DNA from 3 places in the Shewanella sp. SM69 genome. Region 2 is predicted to be linked to each of the others. Evidence: predicted binding sites of a transcription regulator. Region 2 holds the regulator's gene; each other region holds the start of a gene.

Region 1 (7,945 bases), on a different contig from region 2:
GACTTTAACCAACAATAATTTGTTATCAGTTGGCCGAGCGAAGAAAAGATATATATCATCTCTTGTTCATAAATATACACTTAGATTGCTTTCTGATGAGGAAATACTACAACTTAAAGGGTTATTATCTCATTCGAGTAATATCGAACCATTACTTATTGGTAGGCTATCAAATAAATATGGTGTTGATGTGATGACTAGTTTAGCACCAAAGAAATTTTTCACAGGCAATTAAATACTTATATTTACATACCTCTAATAAATTTGACTTCGTGGTTGACTAAAAAGATAGGACATTCGTAGCATTTTGAATGTGAAAGTTAACTCTAAATGACACAGAAGTTCACTGATCCCCTGCGAAGTTGCTGAAGGGCGTTGAAGAAAATAGCGTGACGCAGACAGGACGTCTGCGTAGCTTTCGGGGGGAAGGGACGCCCCATCGGAAGTGTTAGCTATTTTCGAATAAGCACGAAGCCAGTCACTAATGCATGTAACTTCGCTAGGGGCGTCTTGGAGAATCCAAGGAGGATAGGACGAGCAGTCCTCCTTGGTCGGGTGTGGGGTGAAGCCCCACGACTTTAACGCTTAATTCAAACGAAGTTTGAAAGTTTAAGCCCTGCGGGTGATTGCAGATCCCAATCACTCGGGATCATAATCCAACACTGGCGCCAGCCACTTCTCCGTCTCTGCGATAGTCATCCCTTTACGCTTCGCATAATCTTCCACTTGATCGCGGCCTATGTTACTCACGCCAAAGTAGCGGGATTTCGGGTGGGCGAAATACCAGCCAGATACTGCCGCTGTCGGGAACATGGCGTAGCTTTCGGTGATGTTCAAGTCGATGGTTTCATCGGGCTTGAGTAAGTCCCATAACAAGCCTTTTTCGGTGTGGTCTGGGCATGCTGGGTAGCCCGGTGCGGGGCGTATGCCTTTGTATTTCTCGCGGATTAAGGCTTCGTTGCTTAACTGCTCATCGGCCGCATAACCCCAAAACTCTTTACGTACCCGTTCGTGCATCCGCTCGGCAAAGGCTTCGGCCAAACGGTCGGCTAAGCATTTGAGCATGATGGCGTTGTAGTCGTCGTGGTTGGCTTCGAAACGCGCCACATGTTCGTCTATGCCATGGCCTGTGGTCACCGCAAAGCCGCCCATGTAATCGGCGACGCCTGAGTCTTTTGGCGCGACAAAATCGGATAGGCAGAAGTTGTCATTACCGACACGTTCAAGCTGCATCCGCAGGTGATGTGTGGTCATTTCGACTGTGGTGCGCGACTCATCTGTGTAGAGTTCAATGTCGTCGTAATTGACGGTATTGGCAGGGAATAAGCCGATAACCGCTTTTGCCGTGAGCCACTTTTCTTCGATGATTTGTTTGAGCATGGCCTGACCATCGGCGAACAGCTTTTGCGCTTCTTCACCGACCACTTTATCGGTGAGGATTTCAGGGTAATGGCCGTGCAGTTCCCACGAGCGGAAAAACGGTGTCCAGTCGATACGCTCGACTAAGTCTTCTAATGGATAATGATCAAACACTTGGCGACCGAGCACGTTTGGCGTGAACGGGGTGTAGTTGGCCCAATCGTGTTGGCAGCGGTTTTCACGGGCCGCTTCGAGTGACACAATTTCTTTGCGCTTGGCTTGGGATAAACGTTTAGTGCGCATGTCGTCGTATTCGGCATAGGTTTCGTCTATGGTCGCTTGGCGTGTCTCGTTGTTGATGAGCTTACTCACCATAGGCACGGCGCGGGACGCATCGGCGATGTAAATGGCGCCATGGGGATAATGGGGCGCAATCTTCACCGCTGTGTGGATTTTCGAGCAAGTGGCGCCGCCGATAATCGCCGGAATGGTTAAGCCTTCGCGGTGGAAGGTTTTCACGTTATGCACCATCTCGTCCAGACTCGGAGTGATGAGGCCCGACATGCCGATGATATCGATATTGTGTTCTTTCACTGCGTCGAGAATTCGCTCCACCGACACCATCACACCTAAATCGAATACCTCAAAACCGTTACAGGCGAGCACCACGCCGACGATATTTTTGCCAATATCGTGCACGTCGCCTTTTACCGTCACCATCAAAATCTTGCCGTTAGATTGGCCTTCGACCTTTTCCAGCTCGATATAGGGGTTTAAGTAAGCCACGGCTTTTTTCATCACCCGCGCCGATTTCACCACCTGCGGCAGGAACATCTTGCCCGAGCCGAATAAATCGCCGACCACGTTCATGCCATCCATCAAGGCGCCTTCAATCACATCCAGCGGACGTTTCGCTTCTTGGCGAGCGGCTTCGGTATCTTCATCGATAAATTCGGTAATGCCTTTGACTAGCGCATGGGATAAGCGTTGGCTCACCGGCCAGCTGCGCCATTCTAAATCTTCTTTCTTACCCACCTGCGCGCCATCACCGCGGAATTTCTCTGCGATTTCAAGTAACTGCTCGGTATTGCTCGAGCCTTCAACTGGGCAGGGCAAGTTAAGCACCACGTTTTCGACCCGCACTTTAAGCTCAGGATCGATATCGTCGTAAATGGCTAACTGACCCGCGTTGACAATGCCCATGTCCATGCCGACTTTGATGGCGTGGTACAGGAATACCGCGTGAATCGCTTCGCGCACTGGGTTGTTACCGCGGAACGAGAACGACACGTTCGACACGCCGCCCGAAATCATTGCGTGGGGCAGGGTGGCTTTAATCGCTTTAATGGCATCAATAAAATCGACGGCATAGTTGTCGTGTTCATCGATACCGGTGGCGATGGCGAAAATATTCGGGTCGAAGATGATGTCTTCTGGCGGAAAGCCGACCTTATCGACCAGCACCCGATAGGCGCGGGTACAGATTTCGATTTTACGCGCCTTAGTGTCGGCCTGACCTTGCTCATCGAATGCCATGATAATGGCCGCCGCGCCGTAGCGTTTCACTAAGGTGGCTTGCTCGATAAACTTGGCTTCGCCTTCTTTGAGGGAAATAGAGTTAACTATGCCCTTGCCTTGAATACATTTGAGGCCAGCTTCGATCACTTCCCATTTAGAGGAGTCGATCATAATAGGTACGCGGCTGATGTCGGGCTCAGAGGCAATCAAATTTAAAAACTTGTGCATGATCTCGGCGCCATCGAGCATGCCTTCGTCCATGTTGATGTCGATGATTTGCGCGCCGCTTTCGACCTGCTCGCGGGCGACATCGAGCGCTTGCTCAAACTTGCCTTCTTTGATCAACTTTAAAAACTTGGCCGAACCTGTAACGTTGGTGCGCTCACCCACGTTAACGAACAGGGATTGGGCGTCGATAGTCAGTGGTTCCAAACCGGCTAAGCGGCAAGCGACGGGAATGTCCGGCAAAATACGTGGATCGTGACGGCTCACCGCTTCGCGGATCACGCGGATATGTTCAGGCGTACTACCACAGCAACCACCGATAATATTGAGCATGCCTTCGCGCGCCCAATCTTCGATCACATTCGCCATGTCTTCTGGGGTTTCATCGTAACCGCCAAACTCGTTCGGCAGGCCAGCATTCGGATGCGCCGACACATAACACTCACTGATGCGGGATAATTCTTCGACGTACGGGCGCAGCTCTTTTGGCCCAAGTGCACAGTTAAGACCGATAGATAAGGGCTTGATATGGCGAAGGGAATTGTAAAAGGCTTCGGTCGTTTGGCCTGTCAGTGTGCGGCCAGAGGCATCGGTAATGGTGCCCGAAATCATGATCGGCAATCTGTCTTTTGAATGCTGACCGAATAAGTCATCAAATACCGATTCAATCGCAAACAGCGCGGCTTTGGCGTTTAAGGTATCGAATATGGTCTCGACCATAATGATATCCGCGCCGCCTTCAATCAGTGCCTTAGTGGATTCTTTGTAAGCAGTCACTAACTCATCGAAGCTGACGTTGCGATAGCCAGGGTCGTTCACATCAGGGCTAATCGAACACGTACGGTTAGTGGGGCCTAACACACCGGCGACGTAGCGTGGAATGCCTGTGGCAGCAAAGGCTTCATCACAGGCTTCACGGGCGAGGCGCGCGCCGACTAAGTTAATTTCGGCGGACAGCGACTGCATGTCGTAGTCGGCCATGGCGATAGTAGTAGCGTTAAAAGTGTTGGTTTCAATGATGTCGGCACCGGCGTTTAAGTAGTCGGTGTGAATTTGTTTGATGATGTGAGGCTGTGACAAGACCAATAAATCGTTGTTGCCTTTGACGTCAGTGTGCCAATCTTTAAAGCGTTCGCCGCGATAGTCCTCTTCTTCCAGCTTGTAGCCTTGGATCATAGTGCCCATGGCACCGTCTAAGATCAGAATGCGCTCTGCAAGCTGTTTGCGAATGTCTGCTAATATTTGGCTGGCTTTGGTTGAGGGTATCGTCATAAATAATTACCTTAAATACAGCTAAGTTAAGTCCAAAAATCGGCCATTGTTATGCTAAGTGCATTTTATTGTCGTCTGCCGACATTTTTTGAATACTTGTTCTTAAAAATTTGTTTTGGACATTTAAACGTATAGACGTCCATAATACGCGACTTATGATTGTCAGGGCAAGATGAAAGTCAAAGGCATTAGGAGCGAGAATCGAGAATCTAGAATTTAGGCCCTCGGCTTGAGTTCCTAGCATCTAGTCCCTAACTAAAAAGGCATATATGAAACAAGTTCGATTGTTATTGTTACGCCACGGTGAGTGCGAAGGCGGCGCCATTTTACGCGGCCGTGTGGATGTGCCTTTGAGTAAAAAGGGTTGGCAACAAATGTCGGCAGCAGTTGAGTCACAGGCCAGCGTGTGTAGCGCGATTTATAGCTCGACTTCACGCCGCTGCGCCGATTTTGCCCACGCTTTCGCCGCCGAGCTGCATTCGACGGCAGCACTGATATCTGAGTCAAGGCCATTGCAGGCGCAGTGTTTGTCGGGTTTACAGGAAATTGATTTTGGTGATTGGGATGGTTGTCGGCTCGATGAACTGTATCAACAAGAGGGCGAACACTTAGCGGCGTATTGGCAAAATCCTTGGCAAACTCCGCCGCCTAATGGTGAAACTATGGCAAGTTTTGAGTCGCGGGTGAATGGGACGATTGACCAGATACTCGCCGCCGAGTTTGAACGATTGACCCTTGACTCACATAAAATGGGTAATGAAAACAGTGCCATTAATGAAACCGCTGACAATATGCCAACCACTCAAGTGTGGGTCGTGAGCCACGGCGGGGTGATCCGTCATTTAATGTCGCGTGCCTTAGGGGTTGAACGGGCGGTGGGGTTTTATAGTCAACTCGATTTACCCGTGGCGGCCGTGGTGAGCGTTAATGTGCTGCAAGATGAACAGGGTGCCTGCTATTGGCGTTTAGATTGGCCGAGTGGGCGCAGGTGTTGAGGCCTTATTTCACGACCTAGGAGTTATGGTTTAGGCGTGATCGTTTGGCGAGAATAAGCTGACATGAAAATATTCTGATTTAAACAGCATTGCCTAATGGGATAGATGTAGGATAATGCTTTTCCCTGACGTTTGAACGAGATAGCGTATTACATGCGCAATGAGTGATAACGTCGCAGAAATAGGTGTTGGGAATAGACTCTCTTTGTTCGAATCGCTCCGTTGTTTTAATTCACAGTGGCGTTGTTAACAAAGAGCATATCAACCCAAACATAATAGGGAATCGGGGAGCTGCTCGTCAGTCAGCCCGAACTGTGCCCGCAACTGTGAGTAGTTTAAAGAAGCACCTAGATTCTAGATTCTAGAGCCTAGCTCCTTCTTTTCTACAAGTCAGGAGACCTGCCTATTTCTGTTATCGCTGCGTGCAGCCTTAGTTCTCGAGCGGGTGACTCGAGGGAGCAGATGACAATGTGCACAACCTTTTTTTATACAGGTTTGGACTCGATAGGAGCGCCGCTTAGGTGAAACTTTCCGCAATCCAAACTAACAGCCCCGTGAATGACACTAACCCGTCATTGAGCCCGTCAGTCGCGCTCAATGTGAGCCAGTTGAGCTGGTGTATCGATGGCAAAACCATACTTTCCGATATTAACTTTACGCTGCCAACGGGGCAGATGCTGGGGCTGATTGGCCCTAACGGTGCGGGCAAGTCTAGCTTGTTGCGCTGTTTGTATCGGTTTGTTCGCCCGACTCAGGGCAAAATTACCCTTTTTGATCAAGATATTGAGCGCTTGTCACCCAAGGCGTTTGCCTGTCGCGTTGCCGTAGTGCAGCAGGATACACCGCACTATTTTGACCTCACCACAGAGCAATTGGTCAGCATGGGCTTAACGCCCCACAAGGGTATGTTCGATACCAATTCGAGCTGTGATATTGAGCGTATTGCTAAGGCTTTAGAGAAAGTCGGCTTGAGCCATAAGATGCACCAACAATATGAGCACTTATCTGGCGGTGAAAAGCAACGCGCCTTGATTGCCCGCGCCATAGTGCAGCAGCCGCAGCTTTTAATCCTCGATGAGCCAACGAACCACCTCGATGTGCGCTATCAAATTCAAATCCTCGAATTGGTGCGTAGCCTTGGCATCAGCGTGATTGCCTCTATTCATGATCTTAATTTAGCCAGTGCCCTGTGCGACAGTTTGCTGTTGATCCATAACGGGGAAGTCAGCGCTATGGGGACGCCAACCGAAGTATTAACCGAGGCGCGAATTGGCGATGTGTTTGGCGTGTGTGCTCAGGTATCGCCCCATCCACAACATAAAAAGCCCTTAATCAGCTATTTTTATGGTTATCACCATGTAGATAATGGCCTGAATGAGCGAGGCGAGGGCGGATGACTCTGGGGAGTAAAAAATATTTCATCTCATATTTGGGGCGTATCGTGACACCGTTGACGAGACAACAACTGATGCTGCTCGTATTAGGTATCATCACTTTGATAACGCCTATTGCCGCGACGAGTTTTGGTGCGGCGAACATCAGTTTTACGGATGTTATTCAAGTATTTATCAATAAAGCGACGAACCTCACTCAAGCCAATGGCATGACTGAGCGCATTGTGATGGAGCTCAGGTTGCCGCGCATTTTACTGGCTTTTGTGGCGGGAGCGGGTTTGTCACTGGCGGGCAGTGTGTTGCAAACCGTGACTCGCAATCCGCTCGCCGATCCCTATTTGTTTGGCATTAGCTCTGGCGCGTCCTTTGGCGCTGTGGTGATGTTGACCTTATTCACTGGCTCTGGATTTTTTGATAATGCGGGCATGGCGGCACATTCTGGGCTTTTTAGCGGTTCGGGTGCCTTGTCTGGATTACTTTGGTTTAGCTTGCCCTTGGGCGCTTTTATTGGCGCGAGTTTGTCGGTGCTAATAGTGCTTGCCTTGTCTGGGCTTGGGCTTAATAGCCAAGTGGAGCGCATGTTGCTCTCTGGTGTGGCGACCTCCTTTATGTTCGGCGCATTAACGAGTCTGCTGCTGTATTTCGCTAGTCCGCAGGCGACAGCCTCTGTGCTGTTTTGGAGTTTAGGCAGTTTCGCTAAGGCCAGTTGGTCCTTGTTAGTACTGCCGACACTGGTGATTGGTGCGAGTTTATTCATTATTTTAGGCATGAAACGGCAGATCATGGCGTTGCAGGCGGGGGATGAAACGGCGCATACCTTAGGGGTGAATGTGCCTAAGCTGCGGCTCAATATGTTGCTGCTCTGCTCCTTGATTACCGCTATTTTGGTGGCTACCTGTGGCGGTATCGGTTTTGTCGGGTTAATGATCCCCCATACAGTACGCATGCTGTTTCCCGGTCGTCAGCCGATTTTATTAACGGCGCTGGTGGGCGGCTTATTTATGGTGTGGATTGATGTATTAGCGCGCTGTTTATTGGGTAATCAAGAGTTGCCCGTGGGCATTATCACGGCCGCCATAGGTAGTATGTTCTTTTTGCTGATTTTGCGTAAGCGTAGGGTCATGCCGTAAATACAAGGTCATGCCGTAGGCACCTAGTCAGGACGTAAACCCAGAGTTAAGT
Region 2 (7,945 bases):
GGAACTCGTCGCGAACATTTAGCCGGTGAGTCTCAAGCCTCGTATCAGAGAGTAAACAATAAGCAGTACCTAGCCCAATTGCCCTGCATTATCATATTGTTGGGGATTGGGCAGGATTAGAGGTGTTATGTCGTCACAGAAAGAAGTGCCAGTGCTTAAACCATCAGTGCTTGCGCCATCGCAACTGGCGCAAAGCGCGGTTTTGCAGGGCAATAGTTTTTTATCAAAACAGTTTAATGGCTTGTCGGAATTAGCCCAAGAGCTACAGGGCATCGAGTTCGAGGATTGCTGCTTTCAAGACTGTCATTTTAGCGAGAGCGTTTTTCGTAAATGTAAGTTTATCGATTGTCGCTTTGTACGCTGCAACTTGAGCTTAGTGAAAGTGCCCCAGTGCCAGTTCAGCGGTGTCGAGTTTGAAGAGTGTAAGTTAGTCGGTATCGATTGGACCCGCGCCGCATGGTCGCGTTTATCCTTTGCCGCGCCTTTTTCCTTTAAGCAATGTATCTTAAATGACTGCTCATTTTTAGGCTTGTCCCTCGATGAAATCATCATCGAAGAGTGTAAGGCCCACGATGTGGATTTTCGCGAGGGCAGTTTCAACCAAGCCAATTTCACCTACACGGATTTTAGTCATAGTCTGTTTGGCCGAACTCAATTATTGGAGGCGGATTTCAGCGAGGCCTCAAATTACGATATCGACATTTTTAACAATAAAATCAAAGGCGCTAAGTTTAGCCGCGACGAAGCGATTCGCCTGCTCAACTGCCTCGATATAGAGCTAATGGATTAATGCGATTGTAATCAGTTTGGGCCCGCTAGCGTGATGTTCTTATCCTGCTAGGGTTATCGCAATTGACTGAAATATCAGTTTTCTTCTAAGCCGCCAGTATCCAAAGCTGGCGGCTTTTTTCTGCCCGTATTTTAAGACCTATTGATCTTATTCACGTATTTTAACGTCAGTCTTAGGTTTTAGTTGCGATAGATCACACCGAGCTTCCCCATGTGGTTTACCACAATATCCGCCTACCTCTTTCGGGATAACAATCTTTGTGGATGAGCAGTGTATTCAGCGGATGCTGGTATATCAGAAGATATGGCGGTGCTGTTTTAATGCTTTTATAACTAAAAAAGTAATCAAATCAGTGAGCAAACCTCTGCTCGATGGCGCCACAAATGGCGACTGACGGGTGGGATGAGCGTGATGGAGGTAACCATGATTGAGCTTAATAGGCGAACCTTTTTAAAGGGAGCGGGAGCGAGCAGCGCCACGTGTGCGTTAGCCAGTCTGCTGCCGGGCAGCTTAGCGGCATTAGAGAATAAGCAGCTAAAGGGCATGGGCAAGGAAATTGCCAGTATTTGCGAAATGTGTTCAACCCGTTGCCCGATTTCGGCGCGGGTGATTGAGGGCAAAAACGTCTTCATTAGTGGCAACAAGGCCGCTAAATCCTTTGGCGGAAAAGTGTGTGCCCGAGGCGGTGCTGGCCATAGCTTACTGTACGATCCACAGCGTATCGTTAAACCGTTAAAGCGGGTTGGCGAACGTGGCGAAGGCAAATGGGCCGAGATCAGTTGGGATGAGGCTTATCAACTCATCGCCGAAAACCTAAATAAAATCAAAAAAGAACATGGCCCAGAGGCAGTGGCATTCTCGTCCAAATCGGGCTCACAAGAAAAGCATTTGTTTCACCTCGCGACCGCCTTTGGTAGTCCAAATACCTTTACCCACGCGTCGACGTGCCCTGGTGGTTATGAAATTGCGGCTAAGGCCATCTTTGGTACTAAGGTCAAACGAGATTTAAGTAATTCTAAATACATCATTAACTTCGGCCATAACCTGTACGAAGGCATCAATATGTCCGAAACCCGCGGCATGATGGCGGCGCAGATGGACAAAGGTGCCAAGCTGGTGGTGTTCGAGCCAAGATTCTCCGTCGTGGCCGATAAAGCCGATGAATGGTACGCCATTCGCCCCGGAACCGACGTTGCCGTCGCCTTGGCGTTATGCCATGTATTGATTGAAGATAATCTTTACGACAAGGCATTTGTCGCGCGCTATGTGGAAGGCTTCGAAGCCTTTGCCGCCGAAGTGAAAGCTTATACCCCTGAATGGGCAGAAACCATTTCCGATGTACCTGCCAAAGACATTCGCCGCATCGCCCACGAATATGCCGCTAAAGCGCCCCATGCTGTGGTCGATTTTGGTCACAGAGCCACCTTTACCACCGAAGAGTTTGAGATGCGCCGCGCCCTTTACGCCGCCAACGTCTTGATTGGTAATATTGAGCGTAAGGGCGGGATTTATATCGGCCAGAAACCCGGTGATTACAACAAGCTTGCCGGTGAAGCGGTTGCGCCCGTATTGGCAAAACCTGGCGTGAAAGACATGCCAAAACCCGCAGCGAAACGTATCGATCAGGTGGAAGAACAGTACGCCATGATGTGGACATCGGGCGGCGTTTACCAAACCATTCTCGATGCCACATTAAGCGCTGTGCCTTACCAGTTACACGGTTGGGTGATGTCACGCACTAACCCAATGCAAACCATGACAGACAGAGCACGCGTTGTTGAAGCGATGAAAAAGCTCGACTTTATCGCCGTGTGTGATGTGTATATCAGCGAAACCGCCGCCTATGCGGACGTGATTTTACCTGAGTCAACTTATCTTGAACGTGATGAAGAAATTGCTGATAAGTCAGGTAAAAATCCGGCCTATTATGTGCGCCAACGGGTCGTTGAAACCTTAGGTGATACTAAGCCTTCTTGGCAGATCTTTAAGGATGTGGGTGTGGCTATGGGCCTTGGCGAGTTCTATCCATGGGAAAACATGGAAACCCTGCAAATGCTGCAGGTGAACCGCGACACTGACCTGCTGCGCCGTATCAAAGACGAAGGTTTTGTGAGCTTCGGTAAGCCAATTATGTTGTGCGAGCCTAAGATGGTTGCCGAGTTTATTAAGGCATACCCCAATGCGCGACCTGCCGATGAAGACGGCACTTACGCCAGCGCACTCACCTTTAAAACCCCGAGTGGCAAGATTGAACTCACCTCCGCGAAAGTCGAAGCCATGGCACCGGGCCGTGGGGTGATCAAGTTCCGCGAAGTACATCTTAAAAAAGCAGATGAGCTGTACTTTATCCAAGGCAAAGTGGCGGTGCACACCAATGGCGCCACCCACAATGTGCCTATGCTCGCTAACCTGATGTCGGATAACGCTGTGTGGGTTCACCCCGTCACTGCGGGCAAATTAGGGATCAGCAATGGCGACCCAATCCGCCTCACCAGCAGTGTTGGCACAGAAGAAGGCCATGCCTTAGTCACGCCGGGCATTCGCCAAGATACTGTATTTGCTTATATGGGCTTTGGTTCTAAAAACAAAGAGTTGGTCAGAGCAACGGGCAAAGGTATCCACTGCGGTAACTTACTGCCGCACGTTACTGCTCCTGTGTGTGGCATGACAGTGCACACCACGGGCGTCACGCTGGCAAAGCGCTAATCGGAGGCTTAAATGAATAAACGATATGTAATGGTGCACGACGAGAACAAGTGCATCGGCTGCCAAGCCTGTAACGTGGCGTGTCGCAGTGAAAATGGCGTACCCGAAGGCGTTACTCGTCTGCAAGTGCGTGTGGAAGGCCCCTTTGGTGAGATGCCCAATCTGCATTTCAAATATCACAGGGTATCTTGCCAGCAATGTGAAGATGCACCCTGCGTTAAAGTGTGCCCAACAGGCGCGGCCTATGTGGGTGAAGACGGCATTATCTCTATCCATACCGAGAAGTGTGTCGGCTGTATGTACTGTGTGGCAGCGTGCCCTTATAAAGTGCGCTTTATGAACCCAGAAACCAAGGCGGCGGATAAGTGTAACTTCTGTAAAGACAGTCGTTTAGCACGGGGCGAAGAGCCAGCGTGTGTGACTGTGTGTCCAACCGATGCCTTAGTGTTTGGCGATGCTAATGATCCGCTGAGTGACGTGGCTATCATGCTCAACACTAAAATCACATACCAAGATAAAACCCATTTAGGCACTAAACCTAGGGTATATCGCGTTCCTACCAAGAGAGGGGGGATTTGATTATGAACAATACTTGGGGCGACATGGCGCAATATGATCCTGTCACTTGGCACTGGGTCATCGCCGTTTACCTGTTTATGGCGGGGTTATCCGCGGGCAGTTTATTGATTGGCATTGGTTTACGCTGGGCGAATAAGGAACTCAGCACCGGAGCCGAAAGCAGCATTCTTAAGGCGGCCGCCATTATTGGACCTGTGGCGATTAGCTTAGGTTTAGCCTGCTTAGTGTTTGATTTAACCAAACCCTTCCACTTCTGGTTGATCTTAATTCACTATAACTTCCAGTCTGTGATGGCCATTGGGGTGCTGGCGCTGCTGGCGTATTCTCCCTTAGCCTTTGCGTACGCCATTATTGTGCTGCGGGATGACTTACCAAAATGGGGGTTGGGTTTCCTAGCGCCTATCGCTAAGTTACTTATGCCATTTCGAAAGCTGATTGAAGTATTGTTGTTTGTCCTCGCCATTGGCGTAGGGGCTTACACTGGCTTCTTAATTTCGGCGATGAATGCTTACCCTATGCTCAACACTGCGGTACTGCCTGCGCTGTTTTTAGTGTCGGGTTTATCGGCGGGCGCTGCGGCAAACGCGGTACTGGCACTCTTGTTATTTAAAACTGACAGCCACGATAAAACTTTAGTCAAGATGCACGGTTTAGAGTTGCCTGTGATGGCGATTGAAATCTTGTTCCTGTTCATGTTGTTCTGCGCCTTGTACTTCAAGGGCGGCGCGGCGGCTGCGGCCTTAGCATCGTTAACCTCTGGGCTATGGGCAAGCGTGTTCTGGATAGGCGTTGTCGGTATCGGCTTTGGTATTCCATTGCTGTTCATGTTGTTACCAGCCGCTACTCGCCACACTAAGGGCGCGATGATCATGGTGGCTTGTGCGAGCTTAACGGGCGTACTCGCTCTAAGACACTTTATTGTGTACGCAGGGCAAAGCTATTTAAGCTGAGTGTAAGCTGGCTTTACATATTGATAGATAAAGAAAAAGCACTGGCAATGTCAGTGCTTTTTATTGTTTGAGTTTTGAGAAGGTTTGCCAGTACAAGCAGAGCGCTTATTGGGGCAATAACTCGATAACCGACTTCACCGTTAGCACTAAGGCGCTGATACTGCACAGGACTAATGTCGCCATTTTAGTCTTGTCTTTATCGACACTGCCCACCAATCGCCCCGCGACTAAATACCCTAAAAGCACAGAAGGTAGCAACATCAACGACAGCCACAGGTGCTTCAATTCTAATAAGCCAGTGATCGCCAGAATGACCATAGCTATGGTGGAGCTAAAAATGAAGAAGGCCGACAGGGCGGCGCGAAACTGCGAAGCGTCTTTGCCTGACAATAGAATCGCCATCGGCGGGCCACCAATAGCGGCAATATTGCCGAAGATCCCTGAAACCACGCCCGCACCGAAGAGGGTTTTCTTATTCACTGGCAGGCTGAATTTATACAGGCTGAGGATCACTGCGACAGTCACAATGGCGGCGATGGATAAACCGAGTATAGGTTGAGGCGCAAACAGCAATAAACTCGCGCCGATAAAACCGCCGGGCACGCGACCTAGGAGCGCATATTGCAAGCCATTGAATTCTAAGTGACCTCGTTCACGCACTAAGGTCAGCAGGGCGATGGAGAAACCCATAGCAATAACAGGCGCAGGTACAAGTTGTGGATCGACGATATACAGCAAAGGACTGGCGACAACCGCAAGCCCAAACCCAATCAGACTTTGGGTTAAGGCGCCCAGAAACACGACCAGCGAGGCTAAGGCGAGTGTCTGTGGATCTATCATAGAAAACATAGGATTTCCTATATCCCAAACCAACTCAAGATGGTGAAATTTAAAGTTTGAAGTCGCTTGGGTATAAACAAAAAGGGATCGTTAACGATCCCTATTGATGAGCACTGTGATATGACTTTGAAAGCGACGAGTCGCTATTCCATGTCTTCCCACTCTATTCCCATTTGATCCATCAACAACTTGGCTTCGGCGGGAATGCTGTCTGGGTTATCTTTTGACAGATCTTCATCGTTGGGCAATGGCTGGCCAGTGTAGGCGTGCAAAAATGCCTCACACAACAGCTCGCTGTTGGTGGCGTGACGCAAATTATTGACCTGACGACGAGTACGTTCGTCCGTGAGGACCTTAAGCACTTTGAGCGGAATAGACACAGTAATTTTTTTTACTTGTTCATTCTTCTTGCCATGTTCAGCATAGGGGCTGATGTATTCCCCATTCCATTCAGTCATTGACTCACCTGTTATAACGCTAAATTCGGGGCAGATTTTAAACCCTTACAAAGAACAGTCAAATTATTGCTACTATTTCTTTGTGATTGCAAACAGATTTCTTTATGTTCAGACGTCTAAACGTCTTCACGCCTATTGACGATGGCGTTGGGCTTAGGTACATTTAGACGTCCAGACATCTCTATCAGTCTACCGAATTTAGGAGTCCCCCCATGGCAGAGCGTCAATTAGCCACACTGGCAGTGCGTCAGGGTATCGAAAGCGATACTCAATATGGCGCAGTTGTGCCACCGATTTATTTGTCGACTAATTACGCCTTCGATGGTCATAAAAATCCCCGCGAATTCGATTACAGTCGTTCAGGCAACCCAACGCGCTGCATTTTAGGCGAAGCATTAGCCCAATTAGAAAAGGGCGCCACTGGCATAGTGACGTGCACTGGCATGGCGGCCATCACCTTAGTGACGACTTTGCTCGGCCCCGATGACCTATTAGTTGTGCCCCATGATTGCTATGGTGGTTCCTACCGTTTATTTACCAACTTGGCGAAGAAAGGCCAGTTTAAGCTCATTGTGGTCGACCAAACCGACAACCAAGCGTTAGCCGCCGCCATTGCGCAGAATCCTAAGATTGTGTGGCTCGAAACCCCATCGAACCCGTTATTGCGTGTGGTAGATATCGAAGCCATTGCTAAGGCGAGCCATGAGGTCGGCGCGCTGGTGGTGGTCGATAACACCTTTTTATCGCCGATATTGCAACAACCCCTATTGTTAGGCGCGGATATCGTTATCCACTCCACCACTAAATATATCAATGGTCATAGCGATGTGGTCGGCGGCGCTGTGGTCGCCAAAGACGCGCAAATCGGCGAAAGCTTACATTGGTGGTCGAACACTCTAGGCTTAACGGGGTCAGCCTTTGACAGTTATCTGACCCTGCGCGGCCTACGTACCTTAGCGGTGCGTATTCGCGAGCATCAAACCAATGCCCAGCGTATTATTGAGGTATTAACGCAAAGCCCTGTGGTGAGCAAAGTCTATTATCCCGGTCTTGCGGATCACCCAGGTCATGCCATTGCGGCCAAGCAACAACAGGGCTTTGGCGCTATGCTGAGTTTTGAGCTCAAAGGCGGTGAGGCCGAAGTCGTGGCCTTTTTAGGTGCACTCAGCTTATTTAGTGTGGCGGAAAGTTTAGGTGGCGTCGAAAGTTTAGTGGCAGTGCCCGCCACTATGACCCACAGAGCCATGGAGCCGCAAGCGCGCTTCGAGGCTGGTATTAAGGACACCCTATTGCGTCTATCGGTGGGTATTGAAGATGCCGCCGATTTAGTTGCAGATATTCAAGCAGGATTAGCCGCCGTTGCGGCTTGTCAGTAGAGGAATAATAGATGGCACGTTGTCACTTACATAAATTTGGTGGCTCCAGTTTAGCGGATGCCGATTGTTATCGCCGAGTCGCCCATATCCTGTTAACCCACGGTCATAGTGATGATCTCGTTGTGGTCTCTGCGGCGGGTAAAAGCACGAATTTCCTGTATAAATTATTAGCGCTGCGTGATGCGGGTCAGCTATGGCAAGAAGAGTTACAAGTGCTGATCAGCTACCAACAGGGGTTGATTGAGC
Region 3 (7,945 bases), on a different contig from region 2:
CTTGCAGTACATAAGCACCTTTAGCCACGTTGGCTAATTGCTCAGCGGTACGCGCTTGAGCTTTCAGGTTTTGACGGCTGAAGATCAGTGACGTAGGTGCATTACGGCGCTCAATCGCAGCTTTCCAAGAAACTGCCGTTTCTGCCGCATCACATGGACGCCATACGGCCATATTTGGCGTCATACGCAGGTTAGCTAGTTGCTCAACTGGCTGATGTGTTGGACCATCTTCACCTTGACCGATAGAGTCATGGGTATAAACGAAGATGTTTTGAATGCCCATCAGCGCCGACATACGAACTGCGTTACGAGCATATTCCATGAACATCATGAACGTTGCGCCGTAATTGATGAAACCACCATGCAGCGAAGCACCGTTCATAATGCCGCTCATGCCGAATTCACGCACGCCGTAGTAAATGTAGTTACCAGCTGGATCGTCTTGAATACCTTTAGAACCTGACCACAGTGTCAAGTTAGAACCCGCTAAATCAGCAGAGCCGCCTAACAGTTCAGGCAACATAGCGCCAAATGCACCGATAGCATTTTGTGAGGCTTTACGGCTCGCAATACCTTCGGCTTTGTCCTGTGATGCTTGCACGAATGCCTGCGCTTTTTCTTCGAAATCGGCCGGTAATTCACCTTTCAGAACGCGACGCTCATATTCAGCAGCCAGTTCTGGGTGAGCAGCGCGATATGCTGCAAACTTCTCGTTCCACGCTGCTTCACGGGCCGCACCGGCTTCTTTGGCATCCCAACCGGCATAAACATCGCTTGGGATTTCAAATGGTGCATGTGGCCAGCCAAGGAATTCACGGGCGGCTGCAATTTCTGCATCGCCTAGTGGCGCGCCGTGACAATCGTGGCTGCCAGATTTGTTGGGTGAACCAAAACCGATAATGGTTTTGCAGCAAATCATTGTTGGTTTATCGGTAACGGCTTTAGCCGCTTCGATAGCAGCACGGATTGCCGCGCTATCGTGACCGTCAACACCCGCAATGACATGCCAGCCGTAAGCTTCAAAACGTTTTGGCGTATCATCGGTGAACCAGCCTTCAACATGGCCATCGATAGAAATACCGTTGTCATCCCAAAATGCGACTAGTTTACCTAAACCTAAAGTACCGGCTAATGAACAGGCTTCGTGGGAAATACCTTCCATCAAACAGCCATCGCCGAGGAAGCAGTAAGTGTAGTGATCAACGATATCGTGACCATCACGGTTAAACTGTGCCGCTAAGGTTTTCTCAGCAATCGCCATACCGACAGCGTTGCTGATGCCCGCACCGAGTGGACCCGTTGTGGTTTCAACACCTGGGGTGTAACCGTATTCTGGGTGACCCGGTGTTTTAGAATGCAATTGACGGAACTGTTTTAGCTCTTCAATTGGTAATTCATAACCAGTCAGGTGAAGTAAAGAGTAAATCAGCATTGAACCGTGACCGTTGGAGAGGATAAAACGATCTCTATCTACCCATTTCGGATTGTTCGGGTTGTGCTTAAGGAAATCATTCCACAGCACTTCAGCAATATCTGCCATACCCATTGGGGCGCCGGGATGGCCTGAATTTGCTTTTTGAACTGCATCCATACTTAACGCACGGATTGCGTTTGCGAGTACTTTACGGGAAGACATGCTCTCTCCTGCTTGTTTGTGGGGTCTAGCGGGCAATTTGGATGCATATTTTCCCCTACATGCCAGTGTGACGCAAACTAAAATTACCATTCACTCAGCAAAAGATGGCCGAATATATACCCAAACAACTTGAAGATACAGGATTCAGGTCGCTTGGGTATACAAGTCGCAGAAACAAGCCAGTCACTTTGCTGGCGTTTACTTGGGAGGGCATAGCAAGGATCACTTGTAATGGAGAAATAAATTTCTCAAAAACATAGTAAACTTAATGCTATGAAATATAAGTAAAATAACCTATTTATGACAGAGCGTAGTCGTTTTCAGGTCACAATCTGAGAGGATTTTTTATTATCGGGGGTGATCGGCAATCGGATTTAAACTAAAATAGCCGTCTAGATGTAGATGCTTCTACACGTTTGAATGCTAACGACGAGATTTTCCTACTATGGCAAAGCACTTGTTTACTTCTGAGTCGGTCTCAGAAGGTCATCCCGATAAGATTGCAGATCAGATTTCTGATGCTGTGCTAGATGCAATTCTGGCTCAAGATCCAAAAGCACGCGTAGCGTGTGAAACTTATGTCAAAACCGGCATGGTATTAGTGGGTGGTGAAGTCACTACCTCTGCCTGGGTTGATATTGAAGAAATCACCCGTAAAACGGTGCGTGAAATTGGTTATACCCATTCAGATATGGGGTTTGATGCAGACTCGTGCGCAGTATTAAACGCCATTGGTAAGCAATCACCCGACATTAATCAAGGTGTAGACCGCGCAGACCCTGCAGAGCAAGGTGCTGGCGATCAAGGGTTAATGTTTGGCTATGCCAACAACGAAACCGACATTCTGATGCCTGCACCTATCACCTATGCTCACGCATTAGTGAAACGTCAGTCTGAAGTGCGTAAAAATGGCACGCTACCTTGGTTACGCCCAGATGCGAAAAGCCAAGTCACTTTTGCCTATGATGATGGCAAAATTGTCGGTATCGATGCAGTTGTGTTGTCGACTCAACACAGAGATGACGTTTCACAAGCCGATTTAATTGAAGGCGTGATGGAAACCATTATCAAGCCTGTATTACCGGCTCAATGGTTAAACAAAGATACTAAGTTCTTTATCAACCCAACTGGCCGTTTTGTTATCGGTGGTCCAGTAGGCGATTGCGGCTTAACGGGTCGTAAGATCATCGTTGACACCTACGGCGGCATGGCCCGTCATGGTGGTGGCGCATTCTCTGGTAAAGATCCATCAAAAGTGGACCGTAGCGCAGCATACGCTGCCCGTTATGTGGCAAAAAACATAGTTGCAGCAGGTCTTGCTGATCGCTGTGAAATCCAAGTGTCTTACGCTATTGGTGTGGCAGAGCCTACCTCTATCAGCATCGAGACCTTCGGTACCGGTAAAGTATCTGAAGAAGTGCTGATCAAGTTAGTACGTCAACACTTTGAACTGCGCCCATACGGTTTAACGGCCATGCTAGATTTAGCACGTCCAATTTATCAAGCGACCGCCGCTTATGGTCACTTTGGTCGCAGCGAATTCCCATGGGAAGCGACTGATAAAGCCGAAATATTACGTGCTGACGCGGGTCTATAGTCTTAATTCATTTCAATTTTTACACTTAAGACCCATAAAAAAACCGCTACCCAGCGGTTTTTTTATGTCTGTCATTTAGTTAGATTAATAGTGCTAAGACAAATATGGCAAGATAAAAAGCAGCATATACACAGACCATTAGAGTGCACAGACCCCATGACCGATAACGCCATCTTATTACAGCAACTTCAATCTTGTGCATGGGCAGCCAACGTAGGTCTGCCAGAGGAAACAGCAAAGACATACGGTACATTAGAGGAGATCGCCGCTTTTCTTGAATCCGATCCTGAAGCCTTTTTTGAAACACCTTACGAAATCCACTATGAAAGCCTGTGTGTAACAGATCATGACTTGGCAAATTCGTTAAAAACAAAGGCAGTAGTAAATGATGTGCATGCTTGGATTTCTGACAGCGAAGTCGATGAAATTGCTAAGTCAGCTTACCTCTCCACTTGGAAAATTATTCCCGTTGCAGAAATATGCGCGCTGACATCCGATGACGCTAATACGCTCGCAACACTGCTCCTAGCTGACGTTAAACTTTCAGCCTTTACGAGTGAACGCCTATTTTGGTATCTCTGTGGAAGAATCCCCTTTGGTTATATTGGTACTTACCCAAACGGGCAATGGCTGATTCTTTAGGCTTATACGCTAGCACCTTTAATTTTTCTGACTTCATCTAGGTTCTATTGAGCTTTCGAGAATAATTTTTAGATAGCATGCCAATACTGATTGTTAACCAATGCACGCAGGGAAACGCTTTTTCATTTAATAAACAGCACAGGCCATGTTTATGATAAACCTGAACATAGATAAACATTCGAAGGCATTCTTTACCACCTTCTAACAGGTATCCCTTGGCAAGATTTACCCAAAGAGTTGAGCCATTGGAGTACAGTCTTTAGACGGTTTTATTTATAGTCTAAAAAGACATTCAGGCCTATTTATTCAAAGCTTTAGCGAAAATGGCCGACACGGAATGGGTCTTTATTGATGGCTCGATAGTGCGGACTCTCCAGCACAGTGCAGGTGCACTGAGTAATGAGTAATGAGTAATGAGTAATGAGAGTTACCCTATTGTTTAATTGATAGTGGATACCTTTATCAAACGGGTAACTCTCAGTTTTATCTATCGCCCATGAATATCAAATAATGACTAATGCACAGAGTATTAGTTTAAAAACGTACATTCATACCAACCCAGAAGTTACGGGCCTTATCTTTGTTATTGAAATCATCAACGTAAGATGCTGTGTATCCGTTTTGGCCATTGTCGTCAGAGACACAAGTGGTGCTAGTGTCACTACATTCGGTGAAGACAATATCGTATGAAGTAAAATCTTTATCAAACAAGTTATTTACTCGCATGTTGAAGGTGACAAACTCACTCGCCTGATAAGAACCACCAAGATGGAACACGTTATAACCCTTATAGTAGAGTGCAGCATCATTAATGATATCCCAAGAGCGATAACGTTTAGCACGGTATTCAGAGGTCAAGAATACGTTAAATGAGTCGGTCAACTCCCATTTTAATGTCGCGTTTGCCATATGCTTGGCACTGTTGCCGAGTGGACGGCCTTGCTCTGCACCGCTTTTCTGCTCGCTATCTGTGTAGGTATAATTAGCATTTAACGTTAAGGCATCTAGAATTTCCCAACGTCCCGCGAGCTCAGCACCTTGAATAGTAACTTTATCTATGTTGACTGTTTTGCTACTGACTGCATAACCTAAATCAGCATATTCACCCGCATCGGAACATTCTATGCTCGTACCTTTACCACAGGGTTGTGAAGCAATCTTATCGTCAAAGTCATTTTTAAAGATAGTGACGTTAAAATTATGGCCATCGGGATGAGACCAATACAAGGCGACTTCGCTGGACACACTGGTTTCAGCTTCGAGATCTGGGTTACCAAATTGCGGTGAGGTTCCTTGGCCACCAAAGCCAACGACACCATCATACAATTGTGTGGTTTTAGGTGTTTTAAAACCTGTGCTCACCCCACCTTTTACTGTCCACTCATTATTAATGGTGTAAACACCGTATAGACGTGGGCTGAGTTGGTTGCCAAATATTTCATGATCATCATGACGTAAACCCGCAGTAACAGATAAATCAGAGGTCATGCTCCAGGTATCTTCAGCAAAAACAGACCACATATTGTGTTCTTGTACTGCGCCAGGCGTACCTTCTTCCATACCAAATACACCGTCTTTCAACTCACCACGAATCACCTGCGCACCCGTCACTGCGACATGATTTCCTGCAGCTTCAAATGGAATATCGAGTTTCATATCAAGCGTATATTGATTACTTGCCATTTCGCGTTTAGGTCTAGGCAGGAAAGTGGATTCAGCAATCGCTTTACGTTCGGCTTCAGTCATGCCGGTGTAATCCCCTTTACCATCAATCATCTGCAGTAGTAATACTCGTTCAGCAGTGGTAAATGGCAGTGTGCGGCCATTATTTTGTGTGTCTACATAGGATAGTGACACAAAGCTTGTACCAAAATCCCAAGCACCTTCATGCGTTAACGCCCAAGCATCACGGGTAAATTTTTGAGTCTCGCTGTAACCCGCTCGCGGATTTGATCGTCTTGCCCATTCACCACCGCTGGCTAGACAAGCAGCCTCACGGGAACCTACACCGCCTTTGCAGAAGTTACTGGCAATCCAGAGACTATCGATATTATCAACAGTACCAAGCGGATACTCTCGTTCACCGTTATCATTGATCAGTGGCGTATTATCATAATCTTGAGATGAGGAATCTAAATCAAACCAAATTTTGTGATGTTCATTTAGTGTCCAACTTAAACTCCCACCTAACATATGATTTTCGTTATCGACGGTTTTACCGCCACCACCAAAACCGAGTGAACGAGTGCGTACTTCTCCATTAGGATAATCTACTGGTGCGTACTCTGGTGTTGACCCCATTCGATCATAAATACTGCCATGAATCGATAACCCAAGAACGCCTTTAATGAGGGGACCCATCACGCTGAAATCGGTAGTGATATCTTCGCCATAGGCATCATTGGTTTGATGAGTTCGGCTGTGAGTGATAGAGCCAGACCATTCGTCGCCCACTTTTTTAGTGATGATGTTCACCACACCACCTAAAGCATCTGCACCGTATAACGTTGATGCTGGCCCACGAATAACTTCAATTCGATCAATAGCATCAAGTGGTGGTACATGACCAAATTGATTGCCACCAAAACTGTTTGGATAAATATCACCATGGTTATTCTGACGCTTACCATCGACAAGGATTAAGGTATAGTCAGATCCCATACCGCGTAGACTGATGGTACCTTGCCCTGTTTTATCACGGGTTTCACCAATATCAACCCCTTCCAAGTCACGCACTGCATCTAGGAGAGTGGTATAAGGTTTTATCATCAAATCTTCTTGGGTGATAACAGAAATACTGGCAGGTGCATCAACCAATTTCTGTTCATATCCAGAGGCAGTAACAACCATAACTTCCATTTTTCTGTCGGGAGCCTCTTCGGCTTGGACAAAATTACCCGCAAATACAGCGGTAATGGCAACTGCCAAGCAAGTTTGACGAAATAACATAAACCTCTCCTGTTTAGTAAACTTAGTTTACAAATGTAACCCACAAATGATTTCGCGAATGATAATGATTAACATTAGTGAGATCAATCAAAAGTTGAATACAACAGAAATAACATTTACGTTTATAAAGTAATCACATTCAAGAAAGAGTTTTTGACATGAAATTTGAAGTTATTCATGAAGAAAATAACGCGATTGTGGATGCGCTGGTAGACGGCGTTAGGCAATTTAATGCTGGGCTATTAGGACCTGAGAAATCAGTGCCTTTGACTGTCATAGCACGTGATGAAGCTGGCAAGTTGATTGGTGGTGTGGGTGGCCGGACTATCTATAAAAACTTCTTAATCAATGTTGTCTGGGTTGATGACCAAACCAGAGGCACAGGACTTGGGTGCAAACTCATGGCGCTTGCCGAAGCTGAGGCAAAAGAACGGGGTTGCTTGGTAGCTCAAGTAGATACCTTATCGATTCAAGCCCCTGTATTTTATGAAAAACAAGGGTTTGAGATCATAGGCACAGTCACCACTCCCCCTCAGCGCATCTTTCTGATGAAGAAGTATTGATCAAAAAAGCGATTGAGAAGCTGGCTGAATAAGCGCCCTTAGCAATGGTCGAAATGGGCGTTTTGCATGCAGAGTAGACCGATCTGCTCTTGGGATAAAATAGCGCATTCTAACGCGCTCTTGGAGTTTACACGGCTAAGTTCCTTATCGGTCAGTTGCGTTATCGTCGCAGAATAGGCATTGATTCGGCCACAATCGAGCCAAATATCTCCCACTTGTACCCAATAATGTTGCAATGCCCCTAAGTCAGATAAAAACTCGACTTCAAATCCCCTCGCCTCATACTCATGGTGAGCGCATTCAGATAAGACTAACCTCAAGCTGTCCCAAGCCGATAAATTGACCTTGGCATAAGTCGCTAATAATGATTCAACAAATTGCACATGCATGTATTTATCTCCGTTATTGATATCAGTAGAGATTTAACCCTTAATTCTTATCGTCGAACAACTAAGCTTGGGTCTTTGCCGCCATTAAATAATAATCTCTTGCCGAAACGGTGAAAAAATCCACAACCTGCATGTGCGCTTTACCCGAGTGAGCGGCAAAGGAACGTTC

What was found. Region 2 encodes MetJ, which represses methionine synthesis genes. Its sites were predicted from a motif close to TAGACGTCTAGACGTCTA; they were not measured.
Region 1: metH (methionine synthase) is a predicted target of MetJ. The motif match lies at 4,499-4,516, and genes of this name have one in related genera.
Region 3: metK (methionine adenosyltransferase) is a predicted target of MetJ. The motif match lies at 2,022-2,039, and genes of this name have one in related genera.

Annotation. Positions count from the first base shown of each region.
Region 1 is NZ_JAKKRV010000004.1:52,384-60,328, reverse strand. Features, by position in the region: gene L5M37_RS07730 (retron St85 family RNA-directed DNA polymerase) at 1-235, shown strand, start outside; gene metH (methionine synthase) at 640-4,374, opposite strand; gene L5M37_RS07720 (histidine phosphatase family protein) at 4,644-5,369, shown strand; cobalamin riboswitch at 5,591-5,791, shown strand; gene L5M37_RS07715 (ABC transporter ATP-binding protein) at 5,891-6,766, shown strand; gene L5M37_RS07710 (FecCD family ABC transporter permease) at 6,763-7,893, shown strand.
Region 2 is NZ_JAKKRV010000008.1:167,733-175,677, reverse strand. Features, by position in the region: gene L5M37_RS12930 (SRPBCC family protein) at 1-22, shown strand, start outside; gene L5M37_RS12925 (pentapeptide repeat-containing protein) at 128-790, shown strand; gene phsA (thiosulfate reductase PhsA) at 1,214-3,496, shown strand; gene L5M37_RS12915 (4Fe-4S dicluster domain-containing protein) at 3,509-4,075, shown strand; gene nrfD (NrfD/PsrC family molybdoenzyme membrane anchor subunit) at 4,078-5,025, shown strand; gene L5M37_RS12905 (sulfite exporter TauE/SafE family protein) at 5,131-5,874, opposite strand; gene metJ (met regulon transcriptional regulator MetJ) at 6,009-6,323, opposite strand; gene metB (cystathionine gamma-synthase) at 6,536-7,699, shown strand; gene L5M37_RS12890 (bifunctional aspartate kinase/homoserine dehydrogenase II) at 7,711-7,945, shown strand, end outside.
Region 3 is NZ_JAKKRV010000006.1:36,912-44,856, reverse strand. Features, by position in the region: gene tkt (transketolase) at 1-1,636, opposite strand, end outside; gene metK (methionine adenosyltransferase) at 2,082-3,233, shown strand; gene L5M37_RS10055 (hypothetical protein) at 3,390-3,875, shown strand; partial or broken gene L5M37_RS10050 (transposase) at 3,966-4,279, shown strand; gene L5M37_RS10045 (TonB-dependent receptor domain-containing protein) at 4,410-6,824, opposite strand; gene L5M37_RS10040 (GNAT family N-acetyltransferase) at 6,983-7,387, shown strand; gene L5M37_RS10035 (hypothetical protein) at 7,426-7,776, opposite strand; gene L5M37_RS10030 (GNAT family N-acetyltransferase) at 7,838-7,945, opposite strand, start outside.